2 regions of the Brevibacillus sp. 7WMA2 genome follow, and region 1 is predicted to be linked to the other one. Evidence: predicted binding sites of a transcription regulator. Region 1 holds the regulator's gene; the other holds the start of a gene.
The links. The regulator CtsR, encoded in region 1, represses protease genes until heat stress. The targets are predictions, from matches to a motif close to ATGGTCAATAAAGGTCAAACA.
Positions count from the first base shown of each region.

Region 2: the regulator CtsR is predicted to act here: its motif matches at 3,717-3,737, upstream of clpP (ATP-dependent Clp endopeptidase proteolytic subunit ClpP).

Region 1 covers NZ_CP048799.1:3,933,247-3,949,987, reverse strand. The annotation lists gene cysS (cysteine--tRNA ligase) at 1-854, opposite strand, end outside; gene cysE (serine O-acetyltransferase) at 835-1,500, opposite strand; T-box leader at 1,652-1,903, opposite strand; gene gltX (glutamate--tRNA ligase) at 1,921-3,384, opposite strand; gene ispF (2-C-methyl-D-erythritol 2,4-cyclodiphosphate synthase) at 3,435-3,908, opposite strand; gene ispD (2-C-methyl-D-erythritol 4-phosphate cytidylyltransferase) at 3,905-4,606, opposite strand; gene GOP56_RS16675 (PIN/TRAM domain-containing protein) at 4,637-5,728, opposite strand; gene GOP56_RS16670 (nucleoside triphosphate pyrophosphohydrolase family protein) at 6,036-6,428, shown strand; gene pssA (CDP-diacylglycerol--serine O-phosphatidyltransferase) at 6,530-7,249, opposite strand; gene disA (DNA integrity scanning diadenylate cyclase DisA) at 7,390-8,436, opposite strand; gene radA (DNA repair protein RadA) at 8,446-9,810, opposite strand; gene GOP56_RS16650 (ATP-dependent Clp protease ATP-binding subunit) at 10,002-12,464, opposite strand; gene GOP56_RS16645 (protein-arginine kinase McsB) at 12,492-13,556, opposite strand; gene GOP56_RS16640 (protein-arginine kinase activator protein McsA) at 13,583-14,119, opposite strand; gene GOP56_RS16635 (CtsR family transcriptional regulator) at 14,197-14,661, opposite strand; gene GOP56_RS16630 (HAD family hydrolase) at 14,887-15,558, opposite strand; gene GOP56_RS16625 (MGDG synthase family glycosyltransferase) at 15,611-16,711, opposite strand.
Region 2 covers NZ_CP048799.1:3,369,339-3,386,079, reverse strand. The annotation lists gene rapZ (RNase adapter RapZ) at 1-355, shown strand, start outside; gene yvcK (gluconeogenesis factor YvcK family protein) at 449-1,441, shown strand; gene whiA (DNA-binding protein WhiA) at 1,448-2,395, shown strand; gene GOP56_RS14145 (HPr family phosphocarrier protein) at 2,446-2,703, shown strand; gene GOP56_RS14140 (hypothetical protein) at 2,806-3,006, shown strand; gene clpP (ATP-dependent Clp endopeptidase proteolytic subunit ClpP) at 3,089-3,670, opposite strand; gene GOP56_RS14130 (DUF8173 domain-containing protein) at 3,801-4,928, opposite strand; gene GOP56_RS14125 (anti-sigma factor family protein) at 4,928-5,482, opposite strand; gene GOP56_RS14120 (RNA polymerase sigma factor) at 5,466-6,083, opposite strand; gene GOP56_RS14115 (hypothetical protein) at 6,136-6,396, opposite strand; gene ytzI (YtzI protein) at 6,649-6,756, shown strand; gene GOP56_RS14105 (stalk domain-containing protein) at 6,849-7,364, opposite strand; tRNA gene GOP56_RS14100 (tRNA-Arg) at 7,954-8,028, opposite strand; gene rpoN (RNA polymerase factor sigma-54) at 8,292-9,677, shown strand; gene GOP56_RS14090 (glutaredoxin family protein) at 9,728-10,027, shown strand; gene GOP56_RS14085 (sugar-binding transcriptional regulator) at 10,182-11,225, shown strand; gene gap (type I glyceraldehyde-3-phosphate dehydrogenase) at 11,554-12,558, shown strand; gene pgk (phosphoglycerate kinase) at 12,675-13,856, shown strand; gene tpiA (triose-phosphate isomerase) at 13,893-14,648, shown strand; gene gpmI (2,3-bisphosphoglycerate-independent phosphoglycerate mutase) at 14,662-16,200, shown strand; gene eno (phosphopyruvate hydratase) at 16,228-16,741, shown strand, end outside.

The DNA.
Region 1 (16,741 bases):
GTGTATTTTGCAATCAGGTCGCGTGCTAATAAAAAATTGCCCAAGGACTTAGACATCTTTTCGTTGTCGATATTAAGCATTGCGTTATGCATCCAGTATCGAGCGAACGGTTTGCCTGTAAAGCACTCTGACTGTGCAATTTCATTTTCATGGTGAGGGAAAGTAAGATCTGTTCCACCTGCATGAATATCAATGGACTCTCCTAAGAAGCGAAGGGCCATCGCAGAGCACTCAATATGCCAGCCAGGACGACCCGCTCCCCAAGGGCTCTCCCAAGAAATTTCTTGAGGCTTAGCCGCTTTCCACAAGGCAAAGTCAAGCGGGTTCTCTTTCTTTTCATTTACTTCAATGCGTGCCCCTGCTTGCAAATCATCTAGGGGCTGATGAGATAGTTTGCCATACTCGTTAAAGCGATTAGTGCGGAAATAGACATCGCCCTCACTCTCGTAGGCAAACCCTTTTTCAATTAACCCTTCAATAAAGGAAATAATTTCTGGAATCGTATTCATAACTCGCGGTTGAATATCAGGTGGCAGGACATTTACTCCCTGTAGATCCTGATTATATGCTACCGTATAGCGGTCAGCCAATTCGGCCACTGTTGTCTGCTCTTCATTTGCTTTGCGAATGAGTTTGTCATCTACATCGGTGATATTTTGTACAAATGTAACCTCATAGCCTTTGTATGCCAAATAGCGGCGCAATGTATCAAATACGATGGCAGGACGCGCATTTCCTATATGAATATAATTATAAACGGTTGGGCCGCAAACATACATTTTCACTTTGCCTTCCTCTAACGGGACAAAGGTCTCTTTTTCGCGTGACATCGTGTTATATAAGCGTATGCTCATTATTTGATTTCTCCTTTTTAACTTGATCAAGCTCCACCTTTAATTGAGCAATTTCCTTTTGCATATCCCGAATCATTTCTAATATCGGGTCTGGTAAATTAACATGGTCCAAATCACATTCTACCTTTTGACCATTTTGCACCTTAATACGGCCCGGAATCCCAACTACTGTTGAGTGGGAAGGTACAGGCTGGAGGACGACAGAGCCCGCTCCAATTTTAGAGTAATCTCCAATTTTAAATGAACCGAGCACCTTTGCTCCGGAGGCAATAATAACATTGTTTCCTACCGTCGGATGACGCTTTCCTTTTTCTTTCCCTGTACCTCCAAGGGTAACCCCTTGATATATGGTTACATCATCGCCAATCTCACAAGTTTCCCCAATTACAACACCCGCTCCATGGTCAATAAACATTCTCCGACCAATCGTTGCTCCTGGATGTATCTCGATTCCTGTAAAAAAGCGCGTGATTTGAGAAACGAAACGAGCTGAGGTTTTCCATCCTCTTTTCCATAAGCTATTCGCCACTCGGTGTCCCCAAATGGCATGAAGCCCTGCATAAGTTAGCACCACTTCCCACGTACTCCGTGCAGCAGGGTCACGCTCAAACACGATCTGTATGTCTTCCTTCATCCTAGCAAACATGGGACTCCCCCTATTCTTTTGCCTGACCACCGGTTTCTTAACGTTTCATCGTAAACGAAGCAGGCTTTACGTTTTGACAAGGCTTCAGCAGGGCAGGATGTTGCTTTTCTCAGATGAATGCAAAAAACACCGCCTCTTACGCCTATATAGACGCAGAGACGGTGTTTTTACCGTGGTTCCACTCTGCTTAGATGAATCAAACTCTACCCCAAAGAAGACTAGAGTCCATCTCGCTCAATACCCTTTATCGGCGGGTCCCCCGACCAATCTACTTGCAATAGACATTGTGTTCAATTGGTTGCTCCCAGGTGCATTTCCAAGAAGAGTCTACAAACGGCTTCCACCTATCCCGTTCTCTCTATTGAATCCTCTTTCTTGTACTTCTCCTGTTCAACGCATGCAAAATCTATGTTGTTTTTATTATAGACTAGAAATCACTTGCTGTAGACGTGCCAATACTTTTTCGCGGCCAATTAAGTAAATGGATTGGCCAAGATCACGTCCGTGCGCCTGACCTGTAATGGAAACACGTACTGGCATAAATAGTGCTTTTCCCTTATATCCAGTTGCTTTTTGGACTGCCTTTAAAGAAGCATTAATTGTTTCTACACTATATTCATCTGCAGATTCAATGTGCTCCTTAAAGCTCACAAGTACTTCTTTTACTTGAGGTTCTTTTAATACTGCCTTGGCATCCTCTTCATACACTACTTCTTCCAAGAAAAAGAGAGCGGAAAGAGGTACAATCTGTGCGCAATAAGACATCTGCTCTTGATATAGCGCTACGATTTGTTTTGCCCATTCTCTACGTTCAGTAGTCAATTCTTCTAAGAAGCCCGCTTCTTGAAGATGAGGAATACACATGTCCACGATCTCATCCACTGATTTAGCTTTGAGATAATGATTATTCATCCAATTCATTTTGGTGCTGTCAAATACAGCCGGGGATTTGCTAACTCGATCGAAGCTAAATCGCTCGCTCAACTCTTTTAATGAGAAGATCTCTTGTTCCCCACCTGGAGACCATCCTAATAACACAAGGAAATTCACAATAGCTTCTGGCAAGTAGCCCATATCGCGATATTGTTCAATGAACTGAATAATGCTTTCATCGCGTTTACTCATCTTTTTACCCTCTTGATTTAAAATAAGGGCTAAGTGAGCAAATTGAGGTGCTTCCCAACCGAATGCTTCATAGATCATCAATTGACGAGGGGTGTTGGATAGATGCTCTTCTCCTCGAACAACATGACTGATTTTCATGAGATGGTCATCGATTACAACCGCAAAGTTATAGGTTGGGATGCCATCTGGACGACAGATAACGAAATCTCCGCCCATTTCATTTGAATCAAAGGTTACTTCACCACGAACAAGATCGTTTACTGTATAAGAACGATTTTCTGGCATAATGAAATGAACAGAAGGAACTCGTCCTTCTTTTTCATAGGCAGCTTTTTGTTCTGGTGTTGTATGGCGGTGCTTTTCTAAAATACGAGGGGTTTCATTACGTGCAAGCTGCTCTTCGCGTTCTGCATCGAGCTCTTCCTTTGTTGCATAACAGTAATATGCTTTACCCTCTTTTAATAATTGTTCAACATATCCTTTATAAATATCCAAGCGGTCCATGCAACGATATGGGCCATATGGGCCACCAATGTCATCGCCCTCATCCCACTCGACACCGAGCCACTTCAAGTTTTCCATTTGTTTCTCTGCGGCATTTTCCACATTGCGCACTTGATCTGTATCCTCGATGCGCACAATAAATTTTCCGCCTAAACGACGTGCATACAAATAATTAAATAGCGCTGTACGAGCACCGCCAATATGCAAATGACCGGTTGGACTCGGAGCATAGCGCAAACGAACTTCCTTTGTCATGATGACACCATCCTTATCCCATCTCTTCCAAACTTATGATACTACTAGACTTACGCATTGACAAGCAAACATACAGCCTGTGCAGCGATACCCTCGCCACGTCCAGTAAAGCCTAATTTTTCAGTTGTAGTTGCTTTAATATTCACCTGAGCAGTATCCGCATCAAGCGCTTTAGCAATTACTTCACGCATCTGCGGAATATATGGTGCCATTTTAGGCGCTTGTGCGATGATCGTAGCATCAACATTTCCTAATTGATATCCTCGCTCTTTTACCAAATTCCATACATGGATGAGTAGCTCTAAACTATCGGCATCCTTAAAAGCTGGATCAGTATCAGGGAAATGCCGTCCAATGTCTCCCTCTCCAATCGCGCCAAGAAGTGCATCAGAAACCGTATGTAATAGTACATCTGCATCTGAGTGTCCTAATAAACCTTTTTCATATGGAATCGTTACACCGCCAATGATGCAGGGCCTGCCTTCAACTAGTTGATGTACATCGAAACCTTGTCCGATCCTCATTTTCTCCTCTTCCTCTCTTCCAAACGCCTCTTCATAATCTCTTCCCCAAACCAGAGATCATCAGGAGTTGTCACCTTGATGTTTTCATAGCTACCATCAACAATTGTAACTGGGTATCCAAGCATTTCTACGAGCATCGCATCATCTGTTCCTGCTTTTCCCTGTTCAAGTGCAAACTGGTGCGCTTCTTTTACGAGTGAAAGTGGAAAAGCTTGTGGGGTCTGAACCGCCCACAAGCTCTCGCGTGCCGGGGTTGCTTGCACGATTCCATCTGGACCTACGATTTTAATCGTATCCTTTACAGGAACCGCTACAACAACTGCCTGATGATCTTTTAATTTGGTTATGATTCCAGAAATTTGCTCAGCTGTGATAAAAGGTCTTGCTGCATCATGGATTAATACATGCGTACAGCTCTTTGATAGAGCTTCAAGTCCATTTCGCACACTATCTTGACGCTCTGCACCACCTATAGCCAAGATCACTGAATATGGCATGCTCTTTCGCCATCGATCCATATCCTCGTAATCTTGTTCATTTATCACCAGAACCACCTCGGAAATTCCCGGATGTTGAATGAAAGCTTCAACCGTATGCTGAAAAATCGGCTTATGCTGTAAATGCAACCATATCTTATTCTTACCAACTTTCATTCGTTTCCCTTTTCCAGCGGCAACAATCACCACGCTTGTTTCCACACGTACCCTCTCCATTATGTTATCAATGCGCTACAATGCCTTCTCCAGCATCTTTGGCTTCGCGAAGATCATGCGGCCTGCCGATGTCTGTAGCACGCTGGTTACCAGCACATCAATCTCTAACCCAATATAATCACGGCCGCCTTCTACTACGATCATAGTACCGTCATCAAGATAAGCTACACCTTGACCGTACTCTTTTCCGTCTTTAATTACCTGCACATGTAATTCTTCACCCGGCAGGACCACAGGTTTAACCGCATTGGCCAAATCATTGATATTAAGAACTGGAACACCTTGCAATTCACAGACCTTATTTAAGTTGAAGTCATTGGTAACCACTTTACCATTAAGGACCTTTGCTAGCTTAATTAATTTACTATCCACTTCCGCAATCTCTTCAAAATCTCCTTCATAAATTTGAACATTAACTTTTAATTCTTTTTGAATTTTGTTTAGAATGTCCAAACCTCTGCGACCACGGTTTCTTTTTAGTGCATCAGACGAATCAGCAATATGTTGTAATTCTTCAAGTACGAACCCTGGGATAACAAGCGCTCCCTCGATAAAGCCGGTGCGACAGATATCAGCAATGCGACCGTCGATAATGACGCTAGTATCCAGAACTTTATGCTCAACGTTGGCACCAATGCCTCCGCTTTCCTTTTTGCTTTTCTCCTTGCGACCTATAGAAAATACCGCCATAATTTCGTCTCTTTTACGAAATCCCACCTGAAAGCCTAAGTAACCAAGCAAACCGGAAACAAGAAGTGGTAAGAAATCACCGAGAACTGGGACAGGTATACTATTGATCGGTAGGAATAATAAAAAGGCAACGATAAGTCCGATAATCAAACCCAAGGCTCCAAACATGACATCAGTAATAGGGAGTGTCAATAGCCTTTCTTCACCCCAGCGGATTGCATTCACCAAATAATCCACCAACGTATTTGCCAATAGGTAAAACAAAATCACCCCTAGTAAAGCCCCAATGTATGCTGGACGTGGAACTTCTCCAAAATTGAGCAAATCATTCAAAAATGAGAAAAATGCAGGCCCAAACTGATACCCCAGTCCTCCACCAATGATAACAAAGAAAAACTTACAGATTCGTTTTAACATAGGCTCACCTCCTCTTATTAATATAGACAGAAGATCTAACAAAAAAACCTAGTCTCCTGCAAATGATTTGAATGGTTTGTCTCATATCTCTTTCCCCTCACTATAACAAAATATTTTTTATAGTGTCAAATAGCCGGAAATTTTAACACAGCTTAAACATATACGTCAATCAAAAAAACATAAATTTGAAAAAGCCAGCAAAAATTCTAAGGTTTGACAGATGGATTATGGAGTTTCTATAATAAACCATAATCAAGTGAATAGAATTTTCTGACTCCCCCTCATCAGAGAACAGAGGTGAATACTATTGTCTAGTGAAATCAAGGATTTTCAAGAACAAGTTTCCAACCTACTGATTAGACATCGGAGTATTTTAGATGTCATGTCTAAGCTGCAGGAGTCCGGCGCTCGAACAAACCGGGCCTTGACGAAAGCAGTAACTGATTGTGGATGCGTGGAGATTACTGCCTTAAAGCAAGCTTTTGATCCAGCAAGTTCCTTACACGATAACCAACCTCATCTAGACACGCATTTTTCGGGACAGCTTTGTGAGCACTGCCGGGATATCCTAACCGCTGAAATTGGAAAAAACTTGTTTTACTTGGCTGCCCTTTGCAACGTCACTGATATTTCCTTATCCAAAGTACTCGAAGTTGAAACAGATCGACTCAATACGTTAGGAGTTTTTAATCTCTCCTAGCATCCAATTGTTCTGTTCTCTCTATACTACGGATGAACCGGCAAGAAAGTTGCAACCCCCCGTTTGCGTTAAACGGGGGGTTGTTGTTTGATCCTATCAAGTTATAGATAATGCTTTTTCTCTTCTTGCGATTCTCTTTTTCTTACCTTGCGAATAAAATATTCAACGTTTTTTTTTATCCCATACAAAGCATATAGTGCGAGTGGCACAAATACCAGTTTGGAAATTTGATTCGGGAACATAATCGCAATAACAATCACACCAACGATGATGATGGGAGCAATCCAATATGCTGACTTCGGAATCCCTACTTTTTTGAAGTTCGGGTATTTAACGCGAGATACCATAAGGTAAGCAAGCATCAGCATCCCAAGTGCCAAGATGGTTGTTGGAAATACTTCATGAAATAATGCCAGTGTAGCTAGTACACCACCAGCAGCCGTAATAGGCAAGCCGATAAAGTAACCAGGAACACCCGCTTGTACATTAAAGCGTGCTAAACGACAAGCTCCACAAATGGGGAAAAGAGCCGTGATGATAATACCTACTACACTGATTTCCTGCAATGCAACTACATACATGATAAAGGCCGGTGCGACCCCAAAAGATATAACGTCCGATAATGAGTCCAATTCTTTTCCAAATTCACTTTGTGCATTTAACATACGTGCTACACGCCCATCCAAACCGTCCAACAGCATACCGACGATTACTGTAATGGCTGCGAAATCAACATAATCGTTAAATGCCAATATCATTGCTACTATACCTAAAAATAGGTTGCCTAGAGTGAGCATGTTCGGCAATGCTTTCACAATCATAGTCTACCTCCGTTAATTATCATCCCGCGATATTCTATCCCTACGGCTAATCATAATTGGTAAGAGTAGAAAAAGGGGGTAATTTATACCTGTTGACTTTAAAAAGAAAACCGTAGCATAATTCCTTCATACTAATAGAACTAAATGTGCCTGTCAATGAACACTTGTTCCTGGATTCTTTTCAATCCGTCCTTAATGGCACGCGCTCTAATCTCACCAATTCCTTCTACGTCGTCCAATTCCTCGATAGTAGCCATCATAATGAAGTGTAGATTACCAAAGTGGCAAATGAGATTGCAAATCACAGTGGAAGGAAGTCTAGATATTTTGCTAAGCAATCGATATCCACGTGTCATTACTATCTCGTCCGACAGCTTATTCATATTTATATACCCCAATAGTCGAAGAAAGACACTTGGATCCATTAATTCCTCTGGACTTAGCTTACTCATTTCGTTTAAGACTTGCTTAGTATCCACCTTATCATCTTTTGCATAGTCTAAAATGAGTAACTCTGCCTCTTGCTCCACATTGAACACAAGCTCTTCTAGCTGTAGAGTAATTAATCGACCCTCCGTACCTAATTCCAGGATATATTTTTTCATCTCTAACTTTATACGGATAACCATCTCAATCCGTTGCATAACCGATACAATTTCATGAACAGTGACTAATTGTTCAAATTCTAACGCACTTAGATTCGTAAGCCCCTGCTCTAATACCATCTTATATCTTTCCAAAGTTTGCAGTGCTTGATTCGTTTTCGCCAAAATAACGCTAATATCTTTAATAACATAGCGCTGAGTTCCTTGGTATAACGTAATGACATTGCGCCTTTGCGAAATGGCAATAACCAAATGGTTCGTTAATCGCGCTGTACGATCGGCTGTACGATGCCTTGTTCCCGTTTCATTCGAAACAACAGCCCCACTGGGCAATAGCTGTGTGTTGGCATATAAAATCCGCTTAGCGTCCTCGCTGACAATAATAGCTCCATCCATTTTGGCCAATTCATATAAATGGGCTGGAGTAAACTCACAGTCAATAAAAAAACCACCGTCAATGATGTTTTTCATCTGTGGACTACATCCCACAACAATTAAAGCGCCTGTTTTGGCATGTAGAACGTTTTCCAGACCCTCACGAAAAGGCGTGCCTGGAGCGACAAAACGCAAAGCATCCAACATCAAATATAGCTACCCCCTTAATGCATATTGCAAAGCTTCCTCCACATTTTTCACACCAATTACCTCAATCCCAGCAGGCTTATCTAGTCCTCGTATGCTTCTCTCTGGAATAATGACCCGCTTAAAGCCCAGTTTTTCCGCTTCGCGTATACGTTGCTCAATTCGTGAAACACCGCGGACTTCGCCTGTTAAACCTATTTCTCCAATCACTACATCATATGGGTTCGTTGAATGATCTCGAAAACTACTAGCAATGCTTACCGCAATCGCTAAGTCAATAGCAGGCTCATCTAACCGAACCCCACCTGCTACGTTTACATAGGCATCTTGATTTTGTAGCATTAAGCCTACTCGTTTCTCCAAAACTGCCATAATCATAGCGATTCGCTGATGGTCTACCCCTGTTGCCATGCGACGAGGAGTAGCAAAGCTGGTTGGGGAAACTAATGCCTGTAGTTCAACAAGCACGGGGCGAGTTCCTTCCATACTTGCTACTACCGTTGATCCAGCAACTCCAATTGGTCGTTCCGCTAAGAATAGCTCAGATGGGTTTTCTACTTCAGCTAGCCCTTTTTCTTTCATTTCAAAAATACCCATTTCATTTGTAGAACCAAATCGATTTTTAACCGCTCGTAAAATACGGAAGGTATTATGTCGATCTCCTTCAAAGTAAAGAACAGCATCAACCATATGCTCAAGCATACGCGGTCCAGCGATTGCTCCTTCTTTTGTAACATGTCCGACAATAAAGATAGCGATACCTTTACTTTTTGCTATTCGCATCAGATGGCTGGTACACTCTCGGACTTGAGCTACACTCCCTGCTGCGGATGTGACAGCAGGATGAAAAATGGTTTGGATTGAGTCAATAATGACCACATCAGGGTCGACAAACGTGATCTGCTCCTCCACCTGCTCCAAATCAGTCTCCGTCACTACTAGCAGATTTGATGTTTGTACACCAAGCCGATCAGCTCGCATTTTAATTTGTTTAACAGACTCCTCACCGGAGATATACAACACTTTATTATTCTGATGGGCAAGAGCAAAGGAAGTTTGGAGAAGTAAGGTAGACTTTCCGATCCCCGGATCTCCCCCAACAAGCACCAACGATCCCAAAACTAAACCGCCACCTAAGACACGGTTTAATTCACCTAAGGTGGTATCTAACCGTGGTTCCTCCTCACTTATGACCTCTGTGATGGGCTGTGCCTTTTGTTTAGTGGACATACCACGATCTCTACCACCGGCTTGTTTACGCTCTAATTCCTCAACCATTGTATTCCAATTATTACAGCCTGGGCATTTGCCCAGCCATTTAGGACTTTCGTACCCGCATTCCTGACACACAAACTTTGTTTTTACTTTTGACATATAACATACTCCCGTATCTATAAATTCATTCTACTTGTTGTTCGTGCAACTACTGTTAAATCCTGCTAATGGACAGCATTTTTATATCACCTTACATGTATGCTAGATGTATAAAAAATATCCCCGAATCATCTTCGGGGATACGTACTGCTTTCTCCTGAAATTATACCATGTTTTGCTTCAGGATTTGTTTATTTTGTTACTTTTACTTGTTCCAAGCGTTTTACCGTTAATTTGCCGTCTTCCGCATCAATTTGAACGGTATCTCCTTTTGTGATCGTTCCCTTGAGCAATTCCTCAGATAAGCGGTCTTCAATATTTCGTTGAATTGCCCGACGTAGAGGTCGTGCACCATAGGCGGGATCAAAGCCCTCTTTAGCGAGAATTTTCTTAGCCTCTTCGCTTAGTTTGAAATCAATCTCCTGTTCGACTAGGCGTTTGCGCAAGTCCTCGGTCATCAAGGTAACGATTTTTTCAATATGCTCCTGTTCTAGAGAGTGGAACACAATAATTTCGTCGATACGGTTCAGGAACTCTGGACGGAAGCTACGTTTCAATTCATCCATGACTTTATCTTTCATATCTTGATATTTCTTTTCAGAATCATTTGTAGTAAAGCCAAGGGAGCTATTTTTCCTAATCATGCTTGCACCCACATTGGATGTCATGATGACTACCGTATTGCGGAAATCAACTGTCCGTCCTTTAGAATCTGTTAATCTTCCATCATCAAGCACTTGTAATAAAATATTAAAGACATCTGGATGTGCCTTTTCAATTTCATCTAGCAAAATAACTGAGTATGGTTTACGGCGAACCTTTTCTGTCAATTGACCGCCTTCATCATAACCCACATATCCTGGAGGCGCACCGACTAGACGGGCCGTGGTGTGCTTCTCCATGTACTCGGACATGTCTACACGGATCATGGCATCTTCATCACCGAATAATGTTTCAGCCACAGCACGAGCTAATTCTGTTTTACCTACCCCTGTAGGGCCTAAGAAGATAAACGAACCAATTGGACGCTTTGGATCTTTTAAGCCAGCACGAGCGCGACGTACTGCACGGGCAACTGATTTAACAGCCTCGTCCTGTCCAATAACTCGGTCGTGTAGAATATCTTCCATTTTTAATAGACGTTCTGTTTCTTCTTCCTTCAATTTTAAAACAGGAATACCAGTCCAGTTAGCTACCACATGAGCGATATCCTCCTGAGTAACCTCCATGTTTAGTTTTCCTTGTCTCTCTTTCCAATCCTTCTTCGTGGAATCGAGCTCCTCGCGTAGTTTTTGTTCCTTATCTCTTAACGCTGCAGCTTCTTCAAATTCCTGAGATTGTACGGCTGCGTCCTTTTCTTTGCGAACCTCTTCTAATCGTGCTTCTAGCTCTTTTAGGTTAGGTGGTACGGTAAAGGATTGCAGGCGAACCTTGGAAGCTGCCTCGTCAATTAAATCAATAGCTTTATCTGGCAAAAAGCGATCCGTTATATAACGATCTGACATTTTTACCGCCTGATTAATAGCTTCATCTGTAATTTTTACACGATGATGAGCTTCATAACGATCACGTAAACCGCTTAAGATTTTAATCGCATCTTCAGGAGTCGGTTCATCTACTTGAATGGGTTGGAAGCGGCGTTCGAGCGCGGCATCCTTCTCAATGTATTTACGATACTCATCCAGCGTGGTAGCACCGACACATTGTAGCTCGCCGCGAGCAAGTGCTGGTTTAAGAATATTGGATGCATCAATTGCTCCCTCAGCCCCACCTGCTCCAATTAATGTATGCAACTCGTCAATGAACAAAATTATATTTCCTGCTTGGCGAATTTCATCCATAATTTTTTTCAGACGATCCTCGAATTCTCCACGATATTTGGTGCCGGCTACCACTGTACCCATATCTAAGGTCATGACACGTTTATCACGCAATGTTTCTGGAATCTCATTATTAACAATTTTTTGGGCTAGACCCTCAGCTATCGCTGTCTTACCAACACCCGGTTCACCAATTAATACGGGGTTATTCTTTGTCCGTCTGCTCAATACCTGAATCACACGTTCAATTTCCTTCTGACGACCGATCACCGGATCAAGTGAACCTTCTTTAGCAATAGCCGTCAAGTCCCGTGCTAATCCATCTAAAGTAGGAGTATTTGCCGATGCGTTGCTTCCAGAAGGCTGATGAGATGACATCATTTCTGAGCTGCCCAATAATTGCAATACCTGTTGACGTGCTTTATTTAGGCTAATGCCTAAGTTGTTCATAATTCGCGCAGCAATTCCCTCTCCCTCGCGAATTAGACCTAACAAAATATGTTCGGTTCCCACGTACGTATGACCAAGCTTGCGAGCTTCGTCCATGGACAGCTCAATTACTTTCTTAGCTCGTGGGGTGTAGTTTGGTGTATAATTCGTCGTGTTTGCCGGTTGTTCAGGAGCACGACCGATTAAAGATTCCACTTCATTTTGAATTTTATCAAGTCCGAGACCGAGTGCTTGAAGTGCTTTTGCCGCAATTCCTTCTCCCTCTCGGATCAGACCTAAAAGAACATGTTCGGTTCCAATATCTTTGTGACCTAAACGAACTGCCTCTTCCAATGCTAAAGCTAATACTTTTTGTGCACGCTCTGTAAATCGTCCAAACATCATAGTATAAGCACCTCCATTACTCTTCTCTTATGAATTGCATTTTAGTCGTTCTCGAATGACATAAGCTCTGCGCTCATCTCGTTGTTCTGCTGTTAATTTCTGTCCCGCATCATATTGTAAAAAACCGGGTTGTGTGCTAACTAACAGTTCATTTACAACAAATGGGCTGCATGCTTGTAAATAACCCAAATCTATTCCCAAGCGTACATCAGATAAGCGCTGAGCCGCTTCTTTTGATTCGACCGTTCTGGCATGAGTCAAAATCCCATAAGAACGAAAAATCTTATCCTCAATAGATATGCGACTATGCTCTTGCAAATACTGTCGCGCTTCTCGCTCTTGTTCAATAATTTGGCTTGCGACGCTGTATAGATTTGAAATAATATCTGCTTCCGACATACCGAGTGTCACTTGATTGGAAAGTTGAAAGAGGTTGCCAACAGCTTCGCTTCCTTCCCCATACAAACCGCGAACAACCAAGCCTACCTGAGTAATTGCCTGCAAAATTCGATTAATCTGCTGGGTCATCACAAGTGCCGGTAAATGTAACATGACAGAAGCACGTATACCAGTACCTACGTTTGTAGGACAACTAGTTAAATAGCCTCGTTTTTCATCAAAAGCATAATTGACTTGTTTTTCGAAGATATCATCCATCTTGCTTCCTTTTTCCCAGGCTTCCCGTAATTGAAAACCTGGCAAGAAAACCTGAATACGTAGATGATCTTCTTCATTGACCAATACACTGATGGATTCGTCCTCACTTAAAATGACGGCACCTTTTCTGGATTCCTCTGCCAAATTGGGGCTGATAAGATGTTTTTCTACCAGCACTCTCTTTTCGAGAGGCTTCATGTCCTCCATGGACAACAGTTCGAAGGCGCCTTTCTTCTTCATAGAAGACGAATCGATTACTTCTTTTACTTTACGTACGACCTCTTCTGCTTGTGAGTCAGTAGCTAAGAGTGGAAAAGGATGCTGACGTAGGTTCCTAGCGATTCGCAACCGCGTACTAATAACAATATCAGAATCAGGACCCTCGCCTTTCATCCAATTACTCCATGGGTGCTGGGTAAAACGCTGTAGGGACATACTTGATGTTCACCTCCACCATTTATTCACTTGGATTGTTCAATCTTTTGTTCCAATGCACGAATACGGTCTCTAATTTCCGCTGCCTTTTCAAACTCCTCTGTAGCAATATGCTGTTGAAGAGCAGTTTTTAGTTGCTGTAAATCCTTTTTTATCTTTAATTGGCTACCTGTACGTTCAGGTACTTTTCCCATATGCTGGGTATTTCCATGAATTCTTCTAAAAAGCGGGTCAAGTTTAGCTCCAAAATGGTTATAACAATCACTGCAACCAAAACGACCACTCTTGCTAAATTGTGTATAGGTTAATCCGCAAGTTTCGCAACGCGTAAGCGGAGAAACTGTATTTTGGTTCATCTGTTGATTGCTGACACCTTTGTTCATTGGGTCAAAATTTAATAGACCAGCCAATAAATTATTTAGACCAAAATTACCAAAGCCTGAGAAATATTCGCCTTTTTCCTTGGCACATTGCTCGCAAATGTGCGTCTCAGACTTTTCACCATTTACGATTTTGGTAAGATGTAAGGTTGCGGGACGTTTGCCGCACTCTTCACAATTCATAATAAGAACCTCCTTACAAGTCAATCGGTACAACCAGACTTTTAGGGTTAATTCTATTTTTTGCAAAGGTGTAACTTCTATGTTATGAGAATCGATGTAATCATATGCTTTAAGATACTAGCTCTTAGCTGATCTCGTAAAGATGTATTAACCATCAGCACCTGTCTTGAGGTGGCTACCTTCATTAAGGTGGCTTCTCGTAAACTAATCCATCTTTCTTCCACCAATCGATCAATGATAGAGTAACCGTATGATTGAGTTATACTATCCCCAATCATTTCTTCCGTCAAAAGCTCCTGTAATGTATCCTTACACAAAATTTGTGCCTTTCGAATCCGGATAAAGCCTCCACCGCCACGTTTACTTTCAACAATATATCCTTTTTCAATAGAGAAACGAGTGTTAATGACGTAATTAATTTGGGACGGTACACATTGAAACTTTTCGGCAATATCACTCCGCTGAATTTCAATAGCTCCATTCGGACTCTCCTGCAGTATGTTCTTTAAATGCCGCTCAATGATGTCCGATATATTTCGCAAAGTGTCGCCTCCTTGCCTAAGAATATGAGTGAAACTAAGGGCGTTAAAATTGATTTTTTAGTTAGTCAATTTGACTTTGACTATCTTTGACTTTTATTATAATTACTTTTTTATTTACTTTCAACCCTTATTTCCCTTACTCCTTTATTTTGGTCAAAAAAGGTCTATTTCAACCTGCATCAATCAAAAAAACCACCTTCAAAAAGGTGGTTCACTTTTACCTGTTTATTTAGATTGATAAAATGGTACTTGTTGAAGTAATTCCGCATAGCCTTGAATGACTACATCTGCGTTTTTCAACTCACCAGAATCAGCAAATCCAAAATCACAGCCTATTGTCCATAAATGATTTTTTTTACCTGCCTCAACATCTGACTTACGATCTCCTACCATGACTGCCTGCTTAATATCGTATGTTTTTAGAAGAAGGGCTACTAGATCTACTTTTGACTCGGTTTGGAAACGTCCGGCTGAGTATAGATCAGTAAAAAGATGCGTGATGTTAAAGTGCTCACATATTGCTTCGACATAACCGTCCATGGCATTAGATGCTACAAAAAGCGCAATTCCCTTCTCGTGCAGTGCTGTTAGTTGTTCTACCACTCCCGGATACAGGGAAACAACACCTTCATCCAATAATTTCTCTTCATGCTTAGCTAATAACTCCGTAGCCAGTTCTCTTGTCTTTTCATCTGCTTCCGGTAGCAGTACATCCCATATTTCATCTAGAACCATGCCCAGAGTATTAGTAATTGCACGATCATCAGGAAGTTCACCATCCCATAGCTGGCGATCTCGTAAATCTTGAAAGGTGCGTCTAAAACCTGGAATAGCCATAGACTCTGTCTGTAATAAAGTACCATCCATATCAAAAATAACGGCATGCTGTATGCTCACTCTACCACCTCAATATCGTGTTGTTAGACCGATTTTCATAGAACTCACTCATCTACTGCATATCTTGCTTAATAAATGCAGCAATGTCATAAGCGGCAAACGGACGTGCAATCATCTCTGCATGTTGTCGCATTGCTTTAGACTTTTGTTCATCTAAAAGCACTTGCTCAATTGAGTATATCAAATCTCGACTCTCTGTAGCGTGGACAGCACAGCCATTGTTTAACAAAAAGTGACTATTTCGTTCCTCTTGACCTGGCAATGGATTAAATATAACCATCGGGACACGTTTGCTTAATACCTCAGCAGTTGTTAGACCACCTGATTTTGTCACAATCGCATCGGCTACTTCTAAATACTCATGAAAATTATCTACATATTGTAATGCCTCTACATCATGAGAATACGAACGGTTTGTAACACTTCTATATAATTTTTCATTTAGACCTGTTAAGACGAAAATTTTTAAAGGAATATGTAAGGCATCGAGACCTTGCAATACTTTATCCATGGGGCCTAAACCCAATCCACCACCGGACAATATTAACACCTTTTGGTCTGGCTTAATTTCAAATTTAGCACGAAGCTCCTGTTTATGAACCTCTTCTCTAAATTTGCGCATAATCGGAATACCCATTGGTTTAAATTTTTGCCGATTTTCATGATAAAGATCAACTAAGTAAAAAAGCTGTTCACTAGCAATAAAATAATGGTCAATATGATGATTTACCCAGGATGGATGAATTGTATAATCCGTTATAATTGTATAAATTGGTTCCGTCCATTGATTGCGTCCCTTTAATACAGAGAGCATACAGCTAGCAAATGGATGCGTAGCAATAAAAGCATCCGGTTCTACACTGTTAATCAATCGTTTTAAATTATTTGCTAGTAGCTTATTAACAAAAACGTTCATATCAAAAAGTCTGGTTTTCTCTGTATTATGATAAATTTTACCCCAAACACTTGGAGAGAGCTTTAATATATTCGTATAGCTTTCCAATAAGATTTTATGGAAGGTTGGACTTATATATTCAAGGGTGTCAATTACCATAGAAGCATAACCAAGTTCGCTTAACTCTTCCTGAATCGCACGAGCAGCCTGGTTATGACCGTTGCCAATGGAGGCGGAAAAGATGAGTATCTTTTTCATTTCGACTCTCCTTTGCTGTCTATTCCAACA
Region 2 (16,741 bases), 560 kb from region 1:
GTCATTTGGTTTTAAATATGGAATTCCAATTGATGCAGATTTAGTTTTTGATGTACGTTTTTTACCAAATCCGCATTATGTAGATGATTTACGTCCAAAAACAGGCTGTGATAGCGAGGTAGCTAATTACGTCATGAAGTGGACTGATACGCAAGAATTCCTAACTCGGTTGATTGATTTCTTGAATTTTACCATCCCTCATTATCAACGCGAAGGCAAAAGTCAGCTTGTAGTTGGTATCGGATGCACGGGTGGAAAGCATCGGTCTGTGGCTATTGCAGAGCACATTGGAGAAACGTTCCGTAAAGATTATCAGGTTCGTGTTACACATCGTGACATCGAAAAGAATAAATAACATAAGATGATAAAATAAAGAATAAGTGGGATTTTAGCACCAAAGAACTCTCAACAAAGGGAATCGAGGTGACCTATGGCATTAGGGAGAGGCATGAACATGCAACAAAGAGAGGAAATGTTGAAAGTTGTTGTAGTAGGGGGAGGGACAGGTTTGTCTGTCCTGTTACGCGGTTTGAAGGAAGAGGCCGTTCATATCACGGCTGTTGTTACAGTTGCTGATGATGGAGGTAGCTCAGGACGTCTTCGTGAAGAGATGGATATGCTACCTCCGGGAGATATTCGTAACGTATTAACAGCACTTGCTGACGCAGAACCACTAATGAAGCAGCTCATGCAATATCGATTCAACACGGGTACAGGCTTGGCAGGCCATAATTTAGGAAATCTGTTGCTTGCCGCGATGAATGATATCACGGGTGACTTTGTCACGGCCGTGAAGGCACTCAGCAGGGTTTTAGCGGTACGCGGGGATGTGTTGCCATCGTCTACACAATCTATCCTGTTAAAAGCCGAATTAGAAGACGGAACCATCGTCTCAGGAGAGTCGCAAATCCCGTTGTCTGGAAAGAAAATCAAGCGTGTTTTTTTGGACCCAGTAGATGCTCGCCCTTTGATCGAAGCCTTAGATGCTATCAAAGAGGCAGATGCAATCATTTTGGGCCCAGGAAGCTTATATACAAGTATCCTGCCTAATTTATTAGTTAACGGTGTTTTTGAGACAATATTGGAATCAACGGCACCAAAAGTATATATTTGTAATGTAATGACTCAACCGGGTGAAACCGATAATTTTACAGCTTATGATCATGTTAAAGCATTATATGATCATGTTGGGGTTGAATTTTTAGATACGATTGTAGTAAACACTGAACAGGTACCTGAGGATTATTTGGCTAAATACGCGGAAAAGGGCGCGTATCCAGTCTTATGTGATATGGATAAGCTGAAGGAGCTAGGCGTGACGATTGTAGCTGAACCTATGATTACCTATGGGGAATTATACTTGCGACATGATGCGAAACGAGTAAGTCAGGAGATCGTGGCTATCCTTCGCCAGATTATATCGCAACAAGAAAGGAAGTGATGTGACATGTCATTCGCCGCACACACGAAAAAAGAGTTAACAATGATTGAAGCTTCGACTTGCTGTAATCGAGCAGAACTTGCTGCACTGATTCGCATGAATGGAACCATTCAATTAGGAACAGGAAAATTTATATTGGATATCTCTACAGAGAATGCGGCGATTGCACGAAGAATTTATACGTTGGTTAAGCAAATTTTTCAGATTCATGCCGAATTATTAGTACGTAAAAAAATGCGTCTGAAAAAAAACAACGTGTATATTGTGCGAATACCACTTCGGGCTTATGAGATCCTAGAAGATTTACGGATTATGGATAAGAATTTAACGTTTTATCCTGGCATTTCACCTGATCTCGTGGCGAATGAATGTTGCGTGCGCGCATTTCTTCGAGGTGCATTCCTTGCAGGAGGTTCTGTAAACCATCCAGAGGCTTCTAGCTACCATTTAGAAATTTTTTCGGCGTACCAGGATTTTTGTGAAGCGTTGACTGTTTTAGCGAATCGCTATGAATTGAATGCCAAATGTATTGAACGCAAAAAAGGTTTTGTTATGTACATAAAGGAAGGCGAAAAAATAACCGACTTTTTAAGTGTAATTGGTGCACATCAGGCCTTGCTGTATTTTGAAGACGTGCGTATTGTGAAGGACATGCGGAATTCAGTTAATCGTTTGCATAACTGTGAGATTGCCAATATCAACAAGACGGTAAATGCCGCTACGAAACAAATGGAGAATATTCAACTGATCGAAAAAGAAATCGGTCTTGAGAATTTACCTATTCGCTTACGAGAGGTAGCAGAGCTTCGCTTACAAAACCCTGACATTAATTTGAAGGAATTAGGCGAGATGATTCCGAGTGGAGTCGTGAGTAAGTCTGGAATTAACCATCGCTTGCGTAAAATAAATGAGATTGCAGATAACCTGCGAGAAAAACTGAGTCTTTCTACGTAGGGACATGTTATAATACAAATAAAGGAAAATTCCAAGCGGGGAGGTCCAAGATGGTACAGCAACGGGTTATGGTTAAACTTAAAACAGGGTTACAAGCCCGCCCAGCGGCATTCTTTGTTCAAGAAGCAAATCGATACCGTTCTGAAATTTACGTAGAAAAAGACAATAAAAAGGTGAATGCCAAAAGCATTATGGGAATTATGAGTTTGGCGATCAGCTCGGGAACAGAGATTACCATCTTGGCTAGTGGGGATGATGCCCAAATGGCGGTCGATACACTGGCTGGTCTCATTAATAAAGACGAATAAAATGTAAACGCTAAACCAGCAGATATTGCTGGTTTTTGCTTGTATGTCCTGCTGCTTATGGTGAAATCCTAATTAGGAATATCTGAGCCAGGAGGGAAGCGTATGTCCAATAAAGCTAAGGGATTGCCAGATTGCTGTCTAGAAGGTAGAGATAAGAACTTTATGGATATAGATCGTATGGTCAATGAAGGGCTGGGAGGCGGTACGGTGGCTGCATATAACGGCTTGATTGAAGAGACTACCGTTGATTCCATGGATGGAGAGTATACAACAAATAAAGAATTACGCGGCAACGAACTGTAATTTCTTTATTCCCTATTGATAAATGGTAACGAATATGTAAAAGAGGGCAACCTAGGGTCGCCCTCTTTATGTGTATCTTACCTTATTTTCTAGTGATAACCTCGTCGATCAAGCCGTATTCCTTTGCAGCTTGAGCGGACAGGAAGTTGTCGCGATCTGTATCTTTAGCAATCCGTTCGTATGGTTGACCCGTACGTTCAGCATAGATGCCGTTTAGATGTTCACGCATTTTAATGATACGTTTTGCGGCAATTTCAATGTCACTCGCTTGACCTTGAGCGCCACCTAGAGGTTGGTGAATCATGATTTCGCTATTAGGCAAAGCATAACGCTTTCCTTTTGCTCCGGCACACAGCAGGAACGATCCCATAGATGCAGCTAATCCAACACAGATCGTTGATACATCTGGTTTAATATATTGCATCGTGTCATAGATAGCCATACCGGCTGTAATTGATCCACCAGGGCTGTTTATGTAGATGCTGATGTCTTTGTCAGGATCTTCTGCCTGTAGGAATAAGAGCTGAGCTACAACACTATTAGCTACCTGATCATTAATAGGTGTTCCCAAAAAGATAATACGATCTTTTAATAAACGGGAATAGATATCGTAAGCGCGTTCTCCACGATTTGTTTGTTCAATTACAGTTGGAATTAGATTCATATTCATTCACGTTCCTCCTCCCTTTTCTTACAATAATCATACACAATTGGTCAATAAAGGTCAAACAAAATCAGAACTCTACTCCATTATTTAACCCAAAAAATGTATATTTTAAACCTTGTCTAAAAAATTACAGAGCGGTTCTTTTGTTACTGGCACGCACACAGCTTGTAATCGCGCCGAAGAAATATATATTGACCAACATTCCGAGTAAAAATCCTAATAAAGGGATTTGGATGATAAGTACTAATAGGAATACACCAATAAATTCAGCAAATAAAGGTGAGATTTTCCACTGAAAAAAGCTTATTAACCTTTGTCCCAACCAAGTGCCAACATACACTTTCCCTAAAATAAGGAGCAGGGTGTATGCGATTGCAATAATGAAACCTACAGGAATACCAACAACAGTAAGTAACATCACAATACTAAGCAATGGAGCCATGATAAAAATAAGCAAGCCGACCCCAAATTGTTTAAAAGGATGGCGAGTGTGCAAGTGTTGGCTCACATTGTATAGAGAACCAGCAAAGAAATAACGGATAAGTAGCCAAAAAATCAATGTACTTAAGCATGAAGAGACAGACATCATTAACATAAAGGAGCCGTAGGAAGGTCTAGGTTCAATAATAGTATGCTTGTGCTGTCCCTTGATATTGGCTCCAGCATCAATTTGAGCAGGCTCAAATGATGTATAAATTAGATCACCTTGAATTGTAGCTGTAGGCTTAAGATGAAGAGATTCTACTTGGAATAGGGATGTACCTTCCCCTAATAAACCTGAAATCGTGGCTTGAGTGTAGAACCCATTTGTCTCTTTCCCAACACGTCCTTCTATGTTCATTTCATTGACAAAACCTAAAATACTGCCGTTCACGTTCCCAGATTGATTGACACGAAGCTCATCAGCACCTGCCGATATGTTCTTCTGGACAGTACCTGAGACAGTGAGTGCTTGAGAATAGGAGCGTATGTTACCGCCTACTGTCCCTGATACGTTTGTAAGATAAGCAAATGAGATTACATCTCCTGTGACAGTCCCTTTTATATCGATCGTTTCTGCAAAAGCATATAAGTCCCCATCTATTGTTCCATCAATCACTACTTTACTGGCGTTTGTTATAACATCCCCGTGATGTACCTCATTAGACTTTACTTGATATAGCTCTCCATTATGGAGATTGATAGCATAAGCAGAACTAGCCAAGATAAAACAAAAAACAAGCAAGAAAGAGAGGAAGAATATTCTCTTACTCATTATCTAGTTCTCCAGTTATTCGCGTTCATTTTGCTGGACAGGCGAATAGAATATAATAGGATGGCTAGAACAAACAAAATAGAAGAGATAAAGCCAATGAGGTAAAAATTCTTAAACATCAGTAAAATCATTGTTGCTTTTTCTTTTAACCAGAACATAGAGCTCCAGATCGATTGCCACTGAAATAAAGAATTAATTGCACTATTCCAGTCATTTAGCCAGTTGATTCCAGCTAAGAGCATGACAAGAAAGAAACCAAGGGATGCTCCAAAAACAAAGCGTAGACGATGAACAAATAGGTGGTGACGGTTTTGATTAAAGGTTGCAATTAGATTGATTTGATCGCAAACGTTTTTTTCCAAGTGGATAGGTGGAAGCGTTGGTGTTGTTAAATGAATGGCTTTTACAAGCTCTGCCTGCTCTTCAAGAAAAGTAGCGTATAGTTTTTGACACTCGGAGCAGCTTTGCAAATGGCTGGCCACTTGTTGATGTTCCTCTTGGATTAATTCACCGTCTGCATACATCATGAAAGTAAACTCATCCGGATGTTGCATTGTATACACTCCTTTCTATTGATTTATGGCTCAGCAACTCTTTTAAAAATTTCCGGGAACGGAATAGACGGGTACCAACCGTATTTTTGCTCATTCCTACAATGGCGCCAATTTCTTCATAGCTTAGCTCATCCACAAAACGAAGAGTAACAATTAATCGATCTACTTCCTCCAAGTGATATAACAGTTCTTGAATATGGGAGTAAAATTCCTTTTTCATAAATAAGGTTTCCGGTGTTTCAACGGATTTTTGTTGTTTATTTACTTGATGATACAATTGGTCGTCCTTCATGGTAATTTCCTTCTTTTTTCTAAGGAAATCGATGCAGGTATTTGAGGATAAGCGGTATAGCCAAGAATGGAAAGGATAGGATTGATCAAATTTATTTAGGTTTTGGGCTACTTTTAGCCAAATATCATTGCATACGTCCTGGGAATCATGATAGGAATAGACCATTTTGAGGACGATGCGCTGCACGCGCTGATCAAAAAGCTCAACAAGTAGAGGAAAAGAATCAGCATCCCCTTTTAAAAATTTCAGGATATATTCTAGGGCTTTTCGATTTAGCGCATAAAGATCTTCGCGTGATTGCTCTTCCACATTCGGTCCTCCTTTCTAGTACTAGTACGTAAGTTTCATCTTAAAAATTTCGTTACTCTAAATCCTTTTCTTCATTCGACTTATGGGGGTCTTCTTCCTTCAAATCTTTTCCAGTATCTTCTGTTAGGTCAATCATGACCCTCATTTTTGCCTTCATTTTTTTTCCTTTAATAATGGTGTAGTCTGTAATGTCTCGATGTTCTAAGCGACTAATTGCCTCCGCTAATTCCTCTGAAGTTAAATAGGGCTGGATTGTTAGAAGGCATTCATCTTCATTTGATTCCTGATAAATGAGAAATAATTGTTCTTCCATATTGATAGGCCTCCCTAGTATTTATCCACAAAGTTATCAACAGGTTGTGCACAAAACATTTGTTCGTGGAATTGTTTTATGGTTATTATGTAACAACAGCACTAGATCATACGGAGGCAGACGGGTTATTATACGTAAATAATTATGCATTGTGCAGAGGAAGCTTTACTCCCTTGGTTTGTTTTTGAATGTTCTGTACAATGTAAGGGGGACTGTACACCAAACAAACGGGGGTGATGGAAATTGAGTTCCATGATTATTGCTGTTGTTGTCATTGTCGGTATCATAGTTGGATGTTCGATTTGGGCCATAAATAAAGGATATTCTTACAAAAACAAAATAGACGATATAGATGAGTAAAAGAAAAAACACACCGCATGCAGGTGTGTTTTCCTTTTATAAGACGAGAAATTTTGTTAGATAGAAAAGATCACATAATAATTGCTATTACGTTAAAACAAAGACTTAATATCACCGGTATTAGGGTTTACGATATACCAGCCGTAGGTGTTAATATAACGATCTCCGCTCTGGAAGTTATTTACCACCTCTTGATAAATCTGGATAACATAATTTCCGCGTTCATCATCGTGATCGTAGGCAATCGTGAAATTCTCCGGTACCTCTTTCCCATATTTCTGGCGTACCAATTCTACAGCTTGATACTTAGAATAGGTTTTGCTTGTCGGGAGTTTACCGATGTAGACAGAGAGCGATTTCCCATCGTATACGATCGGTTTGCCAAGGTTTTCTGCTGCAAAACGAACAGGGACATATGCTGTATTTTTGTAAAGAAATCCTTGTGTTTGAACAGGTGGTGATTTAGGTACACCATCGAAGTAAAAAGTAATAGGCTTTTCCATATCTGGTTTGACAGCCATTTCTGAAGCGGCATAGGCGATAGAGGAGGATAATAGAGCCCCGATTCCAATGCCAATTGCTAACGATTTTACATTTAACTTACCCATACGTAAATAAGCCCCACTTATCTTTATTTTTGTTAATCACAGTATGACAAATGATGACAAAATCTGCAAAAGTCGTGGGTAATAGGAAATTGTATCTAACGATCATAAATAATAGGTAGAAATTTAGTATTTCGCCCTGTAAAACCTCGTATCATGTGAGATATTTCATTTCATCATAGGATTACTGGAGTGTCATCTCATTCTCAAGCACTACAGAGGCCAAAGAAAGCTGATAAAGAAAGCAAAACTGAGTAGAAAGAACCACTTGCTTAGTAGTAATTAGTTACAAGATGATTGCGCTTTCAGAAATACCTAGTCATCTAAAGGCATTTGTTGCTTGGACAAGGTTAGTGTTTATCGCAGAAGCATTACTACATAAAGAAACATCCATGACATTGTTAACCACCCTACACAAAATAGTACCTTCCGCATAAATATCACCAACTTTTAGAATAATCTGATAATATTATAGCAAAGGAATTATGTAATGGATATCATTTTTGAAGAATCAGCTAAAATTAGATGCAGCTTCATTTTTACACACATAAAAACCTCCGTAATAAACGGAGGCTTCGAGGTTTACCTAATATGGTACGCCCGATAGGAATCGAACCTACGCACGCGGTTCCGGAGACCGCTGCTCTATCCACTGAGCTACGGGCGCATATGTTTCAGACAACAAAGTTTATTATATACGAAAATGGAGCATAGGACAACTTTTTTACTGTATGATTAAAAAGAGCAACAAAGAAGAGTCTTTGCCGAGCCAATCTTGATATACTGTATGATAAGTGTGCCAATACAAGATACGTCTTGGCAGGAAAATTGCATGAACGCTATAATAGAGGAAGAGAGTAAGGAAGGGTGGAAAGAAGTTGTTGGAGCTATCGACAGCTTGATGGTTTCTGACGGGAGGAGGAATGCAATATGAATATGGGCTTAGGTTTGTATCAAGAACAGACGTTAAAGTTAGTGATGACGCCTGAATTGCGTCAAGCTATTACGATATTGCAGTTTTCGGCCATTGATCTGATGAATTATTTGCAGGAACAAGCGATCGAAAATCCAGTGATTGATCTTCAGGAAATTGCGGTTGCCCAAGAACCGTTGCCTGTAGATAAACGGGAAAAGAGCTTGGATTTTGATTGGAAGGAATTATTGAATAATCCGGGGCATAATGATTTTTCAGTCAACAGAGATGAAAGCGCCTACAATCCTCTAGATTATGTGAGTGATACACGAACCACCTTATTTTCTCATTTAGAAGAACAACTCGGTTATGTAAAAAGATTGACGCCAGTACAACGTCAGATTGCCCAATATATTATAGGAAATCTCGATGAGCGAGGTTATCTAGAAGTGCCTGTCACTGACATTAAGGAGCGGTTAGGAGTTGATTTGGAGGAGGTAGAGGATGTTCTTCGAGTGATTCAGCATTTAGACCCGGCTGGTGTAGCTGCGCGTTCGCTAGAAGAATGCTTGCTGTTACAACTAGAGCATGAGGGACAGGATGACGAACATATCGTAGAAGTCATTAAGCATCATCTAGTTGATCTGGCAAATAATCGTTTTGGAAAAATTGCTGAACAGCTTCATATAAGCGTAGGGGATGTACAACGGATTGCTGATTTGGTTCGTACGCTGAATCCGAGACCTGGAGTGGCTTATAGCAGCGCAGATATACGCTACATTGTGCCTGATGTTACAGTTGAAAAGGTAATGGGAGAGTATATTGTCATTGTCAACGATTCTTCGTTACCGCGATTGTCTATCAATCCCTTTTATGAACGAATGCTAAAAGAGAAAACCGAGAAGGATGAGGCTCGGCAATTTGTTCATGAAAAACTAAATGCAGCGGTGTGGCTTGCAAAAAGTCTAGAGCAAAGAAGAATGACCCTGTTGCGTGTAACACAGGCGATTGTTGACTTGCAGAATGACTTTTTTGAGAAAGGGATTCATTATTTAAAACCGATGACGCAAAAAGATATTGCAGAGCGAGTTCAATTGCATGAATCTACAATCAGTCGAGCTACCAGTAATAAATATGTACAAACTCCCCGCGGTGTTTTCGAATTAAAGTACTTCTTTACTTCGGCCCTGTCCACAGCAAGTGGAGAAGCGGCATCTTCAGAAAGCGTGAAGAAACGAATTAAAGCTTTCATTGACAAAGAAGATCGGAATAAACCATATTCGGATCAAAAGCTAGCGGAATTGCTGGAGAAAGAAGGGATTGAAATCTCCCGGCGTACCGTGGCTAAGTATCGAGAGGAAATGCTGATCTCATCGTCTGCTAAACGAAAACGCTTTTTGTAATGATAAAAAGAATGTAAAATAAGAGAAGATAAAGGAGCCAACCCGTTACCATGGCTAGCGAAGAAAGCAAAGGATTACAATCAGATCGTATTGAAATGATTTTATATGGTAGGCCCGGCTGTCACTTGTGTGATGATGTTGAGGAACATATCAGACGATTAGCTGAGGAATTTCCGATCACGTATAAAGTTGTCGACATTACTTTAGATATGCGATTAGAGGAAAAGTACATGTTTACGATTCCTGTAGTTGAGATTAACGGGCTAGAAGCTTTTGTATCTGTAGACTCGGTTGTTACCGAGGAGGAATTACGCCTATATTTGCAAGAAAAAATGGGTAAATGTGAATAAATTAAGATTTCTCTTTTGGCTTCTTGTCAGCTAGCAGAGTGTATGCTACATTAAGAGTAAGCATTCTGCTTATTTTTTTGAAAGCTGCGGGACATAATTTGTATGATGTGGGACGTTTGGAGTCCCGTTGAGACTGGAAAAGGATGAGTGTGGAATGCGTACTTTATTAAATATCCAAAACAAGCTTGTTCCCGACCTCGTACAAGTATTGCGTAAACGATACGATCTTATGCAGTCGATTCGTCATTTGCAGCCTGTCGGTCGCAGGGCGTTAGCACAGAATTTACAAACGACTGAGCGCATCCTCAGGTCAGAAGTAGAGCTCCTCAAAGATATGGGCTTAATTCACGTCAGCCCGATTGGTATGAGCTGTACGGAAGAGGGAATCCAGCTTTTAAAAGAGATGGATTCTATGGCAGATGAACTGTTCGGCTTTAACGACCTTGCTCTACAATTACAACACATCTTACATATTCCTAAAGTAATTGTGGTTGCTGGTGACGTGGACGTATCGGAATGGGGTAAAAAGGAATTGGGACGAGTAGGAGCCCGGATATTAAAACGAGTAGTTCAAGAAGGTGACGTGGTTGCTGTTACAGGTGGGTCCACGATTGTATCGGTAGCTGAGCATGTTACTCCTTCCTCGCATTTTCGTGATGTACAATTTGTGCCAGCGCGTGGTGGACTTGGGGAAAAGGTAGAAATGCAGGCTAATACGATTGCTTCTTCTCTTGCTGCAAAGTCAGGTGGAACCTATCATCTATTGCATGTGCCTGATCGTTTAAGCCCTGATGTAGTTCAATCCTTATTGGGAGAAGCACAGATTGCCGAGGTTATGCAACTGCTTCACAAAACTAGGGTGGTTATACATGGAATTGGTGATGGAATGGCCATGGCTATGCGACGTAAGTACACAGAAGAAGAGCTTGAAGTACTACGAGAGCTTGGGGCTGTTGGTGAAGCATTTGGATATTACTTTAATGCGGCAGGAGAAACTATCTATAAAATGCCGACTATTGGCTTGTCCCTAGAAGACGTGAAGCGAGCTGATGTAGTTTTATCCTTAGGTGGAGGCAGTAGCAAAGCAAAAGCAATCATGGCTTTTGCCAAACAAGCATGCCAAACTGTTTTAATTACCGATGAAGGTGCGGCTCGAGCCATTTTGGAAGAGCATCGTCAGTCCTCTGCTACAATCTAAAATAACAGTTGCAGCCTTGGTATGTTTTGTAATTGTGTGTGGATACACTAATCATTGGAATTTGATTTTGTATCAGCTCTAGTGAAGCCTGCCTTGCAAACAAATAGTGTGGAGAGTTATAAACAGATCACACGTTTGACAAGTAAAGGACTAGGGTAAAAAGATTTGTAGACATGGAATTGGTTGGATAAAGTTTGACATACTAAAAACAAAGGCTTTTTATTCGTAACATGGTTTTGTAATCGTCTGGTCATAGTAAGCTATGAACTGGTTCGATATAGATTCTCTAAAAAATTATTCTAAGAGTGGAACTTAGGAGGTTATCTACATGGTAAAAGTAGGAATTAACGGTTTTGGACGAATTGGACGTAACGTATTCCGTGCAGCTCTAAACAACCCAGCAGTTGAAATTGTTGCAGTAAATGACTTGACAGATGCAGTAACATTAGCGCATCTTTTGAAATATGACACTGTACATGGCAAATTGAATGCTACTGTTGAAGTAAAAGGAAACAGCCTAATTGTTAATGGCAAAGAAGTAAAAGTTCTAGCTGAGCGCGAACCTGCTAAATTGCCATGGGGCGAGCTAGGTGTTGAAATCGTAGTTGAATCTACTGGTCGTTTCACAAAACGTGAAGATGCTGCGAAACACCTTGAGGGTGGAGCTAAGAAAGTAGTTATCTCCGCACCTGCTACAAACGAAGATATCACAATCGTTATGGGTGTTAACCACGAACAATATGATCCAGCAGCTCACACTGTAATCTCTAACGCTTCTTGCACAACAAACTGCTTGGCACCATTTGCAAAAGTATTGAACGACAAATTCGGAATCGTAAAAGGTCTGATGACTACTGTTCACTCTTACACAAATGACCAACAAATTCTTGACCTGCCACACAAAGACCTTCGTCGTGCTCGTGCAGCGGCTGAGAACATTATCCCAACTTCTACTGGTGCAGCGAAAGCCGTATCTTTGGTATTGCCTGAGTTGAAAGGTAAACTAAACGGTTTTGCAATGCGTGTACCAACTCCAAACGTGTCTGTAGTTGACCTAGTTGTTGAAACAAAAACTTCTACAACAGTTGAAGAAGTAAACGCAGCTCTTAAAGAAGCTTCCGAAGGCGCATTGAAAGGTATCATGGGATACTCTGAAGAGCCACTAGTTTCTTGCGACTATAATGGTAACCCTGATTCTTCTTCCATTGATGCTCTATCTACAATGGTAATGGAAGGCAACATGGTTAAAGTAGTTTCTTGGTATGATAACGAGTCTGGTTACTCCAACCGTGTAGTAGATCTTTGCAAATACATTGCTGAAAAAGGTCTGTAAGCCATACAAACTTTCATGTAATGTGAAAAGGGAGAGCTTCTCTCCCTTTTCCACTATGTATAAGCTAGATTAAGCAAGTATTTAGTCAGGTAACAAGTCTGAGGGGGGTACCTTCCGTGAACAAAAAGTCCATTCGCGATATAGAATTAGCAGGTAAACGTGTGTTTTGTCGAGTAGATTTTAACGTCCCAATGCAAGATGGCGTAATTACAGACGACACGCGTATTCGTGCTGCTGTTCCAACTATTCAATATTTAATCGATAACCATGCTAAAGTCATTTTGGCTAGCCATTTCGGCCGTCCAAAAGGTGAAGTAGTGGAAGAAATGCGTCTTACTGCGGTAGGCGAACATCTAGCTTCTCTTCTTGGCAAACCCGTAAAAAAACTGAACGATTCAATTGGCGCAGAGGTTGAGTCTGCTGTTCAAGCGATGAAGGAAGGCGACGTAATCCTTCTTGAAAATGTTCGTTTCCATAAAGGGGAAGAAAAGAACGATCCTGAGCTAGCAAAAAGCTTTGCAAGCCTTGCTGACCTGTTTGTAAACGATGCATTTGGTACAGCTCATCGTGCACATGCAACGACTGCGGGTATCGCTCAGCACATTCCAGCAGTAGCTGGCTTGTTGATGGAAAAAGAGATTCAATTCATGGGTGGTGCTTTGTCCAAGCCTGAGCGTCCTTTCACAGCAATTGTGGGTGGAGCGAAAGTAAAAGACAAAATCGGCGTAATTGAAAATCTGTTGGGCAAAGTAGACACTTTGATCATCGGTGGCGGTATGGCTAACACTTTCATCAAAGCACAAGGTTACAATGTTGGAGCTTCCCTTTGTGAAGAAGATAAGCTGGATCTTGCTCGCACGTTGATGGAGCAAGCAAAAGTGCGCAATGTGAATCTGCTTATGCCAGTGGACGTAGTGGTTGCTGATAAATTTGCAGCAGATGCCAATACGCAAGTGGTAAGCATTGACGCGATTCCAGAAGGGTGGATGGCCCTCGATATCGGACCAAAGACCGTGGCTAACTACCGTGATGCAATTGTTCCTTCTAAAACAGTAGTCTGGAACGGACCTATGGGTGTATTCGAAATGGATGCTTTTGCAAGTGGTACGATTGCTGTTGCTAACGCAATGGAAGAATGCCAGGGCACAACAATCATCGGTGGTGGTGATTCTGTAGCGGCTGTAGAAAAAGCAGGTGTAGCAGATAAAATGACCCACATTTCTACTGGTGGTGGAGCTTCCCTTGAGTTCATGGAAGGTAAAGAGCTACCAGGCGTAACCGCATTGCAAGACAAGTAAAATGCTATCTTTTGTAAAAGGTGAGGAGTGGAAGTAATGAGAACACCAATTATTGCTGGGAACTGGAAGATGTTCAAAACAATCGCGGAAGCAACTACGTTTGCCTCTCAATTACCAAAAGAGGATCAAGCTCCTCAAATTGAAAAAGTAATCTGCGCACCTTTCACAAACTTGCCAGCATTGGCTGAGCAATTCAAAGGTACTCCTTATAAATTAGGTGCTCAAAACGTACATTTTGAAGAAACAGGCGCATTTACCGGTGAAATCAGCCCGCTAATGTTAAAAGAGCTAGGTGTTGAATACGTGATTATCGGACATTCCGAGCGTCGCCAATACTTCAACGAAACAGACGAAACGGTGAACAAAAAAGCAAAAGCAATCCTTGCTCATGGTATGAAGCCAATTGTTTGCGTAGGGGAGTCCCTAGAAGAGTACGAGGCTAATACCACTGAAAACGTGGTTCGTACGCAAACAGAAGCTGCTCTTAGCGGTCTAACTGCTGAGCAAGTAAAAGAAACTGTAATTGCTTATGAGCCAATTTGGGCAATCGGTACAGGTAAATCTTCTACGGCTGAAAATGCTAATAAAACGATCGCTTTCATCCGCAGTGTAATTGCTGGTGCATTTGATGCTAACACAGCAGCTCAAGTACGCATTCAATACGGTGGTAGCGTGAAACCTGAAAATGTGGCAAGCTATATGGGTGAGTCCGACATTGATGGAGCACTAGTTGGCGGAGCGAGCCTAACTGTTGAAGGCTACATGGGCTTAGTCAACGGAGTACAACAGTAGGAGGGGAAGCTATATGGCTAACAGACCAAAACCAGTTGCGTTAATTATTATGGACGGGTTTGGTCTTCGCACTAATGATTACGGTAATGCTGTTAATCAAGCGAAAAAACCAAACTACGAGCGATTGATGAATGATTACCCGAATGCTACCTTGCTAGCTTCTGGTCTTGAAGTAGGTCTTCCAGAAGGACAAATGGGTAACTCCGAGGTAGGTCACTTGAATCTTGGTGCAGGACGCATCATTTATCAGGATCTTACTCGCATCACCAAGTCCATTAAAGAAGGCGCATTTTTTGAAAACGAAACATTGATCGCTGCTTTTAAGCATGCGAAAGAGAATAACAAAAAGGTTCACTTCTTTGGCTTATTGTCTGATGGCGGTGTTCATAGCCACATCAACCATCTACTTGCTCTGCTTGAGCTTGCAAAAAAGGAAAACGCAGAGGATGTATTTGTCCACGGATTCCTAGATGGTCGCGATGTAGCTCCTGATAGTGCCGTTACCTACATTGAAGAAGTACAACGTAAGATGAATGAGCTTGGCGTTGGTAAAATCGCGACTGTCCAAGGCCGTTATTACGCTATGGACCGTGATAAACGCTGGGAACGCGTTGAAAAGGCATACCGTGCTATGGTATATGGCGATGCCCCTCATTACTCTGATGCAATCAAGGCAGTAAAGGAATCCTATGAGAAATCTGTCATGGATGAATTCGTTATGCCTGCTGTAATGGTTGATGAGAATGACCAGCCGATTGGGAAAGTAGAAGACGGTGATTCAGTTATCTTCTTCAATTTCCGTCCTGACCGTGCTATCCAAACCTCCCAAGCGTTCACGAATGAGGATTTCCGTGGATTTGACCGTGGAGAGAATTATCCGAAAGACCTACACTTTGTATGCTTAACGAAATTCTCTGAGTCAGTCGATGGATATGTAGCCTACAAACCAACAAACCTAGATAACACGCTAGGTGAAGTGTTAGCTCAAAATAATCTGAAGCAATTGCGCATTGCGGAAACAGAAAAATATCCGCATGTAACGTTCTTTTTCAGTGGCGGTCGTGAGCAGGAGTTCCCAGGTGAGACGCGTATTTTGATTCCTTCTCCAAAGGTAGCTACCTATGACCTACAACCAGAAATGAGCGCTTATGAATTAACTGATGCAGTAGTGAAGGAAATTGAAGAAGAAAACTTCGATACAATCATTCTTAACTTTGCAAACTGCGATATGGTTGGCCATTCAGGTATGATGGAGCCTACCATTAAAGCTGTTGAAACTGTTGATGCTTGCGTAGGTCGCGTAGCTGACGCTATTATTGCTAAGGGCGGAGTAGCTATCATCACAGCCGATCACGGAAACGCTGATTGGATGCTTACAGAAGAAGGCAGACCAATCACTTCTCATAGCACAAACCCTGTTCCAGTTATTGTGACCAAAAAAGGTATCGACCTGAGAGCAGATGGTATTCTAGCTGATTTGTCTCCTACTATGTTGGAGCTATTAGGTGTAGAACAACCAGCCGAAATGACAGGAAAATCCATTATTAAATAAGAATAAGAGAATAAGGAGATGGCATTAATGACAACAATTATTACTGATATTTACGCTCGCGAAATTCTGGATTCCCGTGGTAACCCAACTCTAGAGGTAGAAGTATACTTGGAAGACGGTTCTATGGGCCGTGCAGCAGTTCCATCTGGTGCTTCCACTGGTGCACACGAAGCAGTTGAGCTTCGCGATGGTGACAAATCTCGTTACCTAGGTAAAGGTGTAACAAAAGCTGTTGCAAACGTAAACGATACAATCGCACCTGAGCTAATCGGTATGGACGCTACTGACCAAGTTGGTATCGACATGACGATGATCGCTTTAGACGGTACTCCAAACAAAGCAAAATTGGGTGCTAACGCTATCCTAGGTGTATCTATGGCAGTAGCTCGTGCAGCAGCTACTTCTCTAGGTGTTTCCTTGTACAACTACATGGGTGGATTCAACGCGAAAACTCTTCCAGTTCCTATGATGAACATCCTTAACGGTGGAGAGCACGCTGATAACACAGTAGATATTCAAGAATTCATGGTTATGCCAGTAA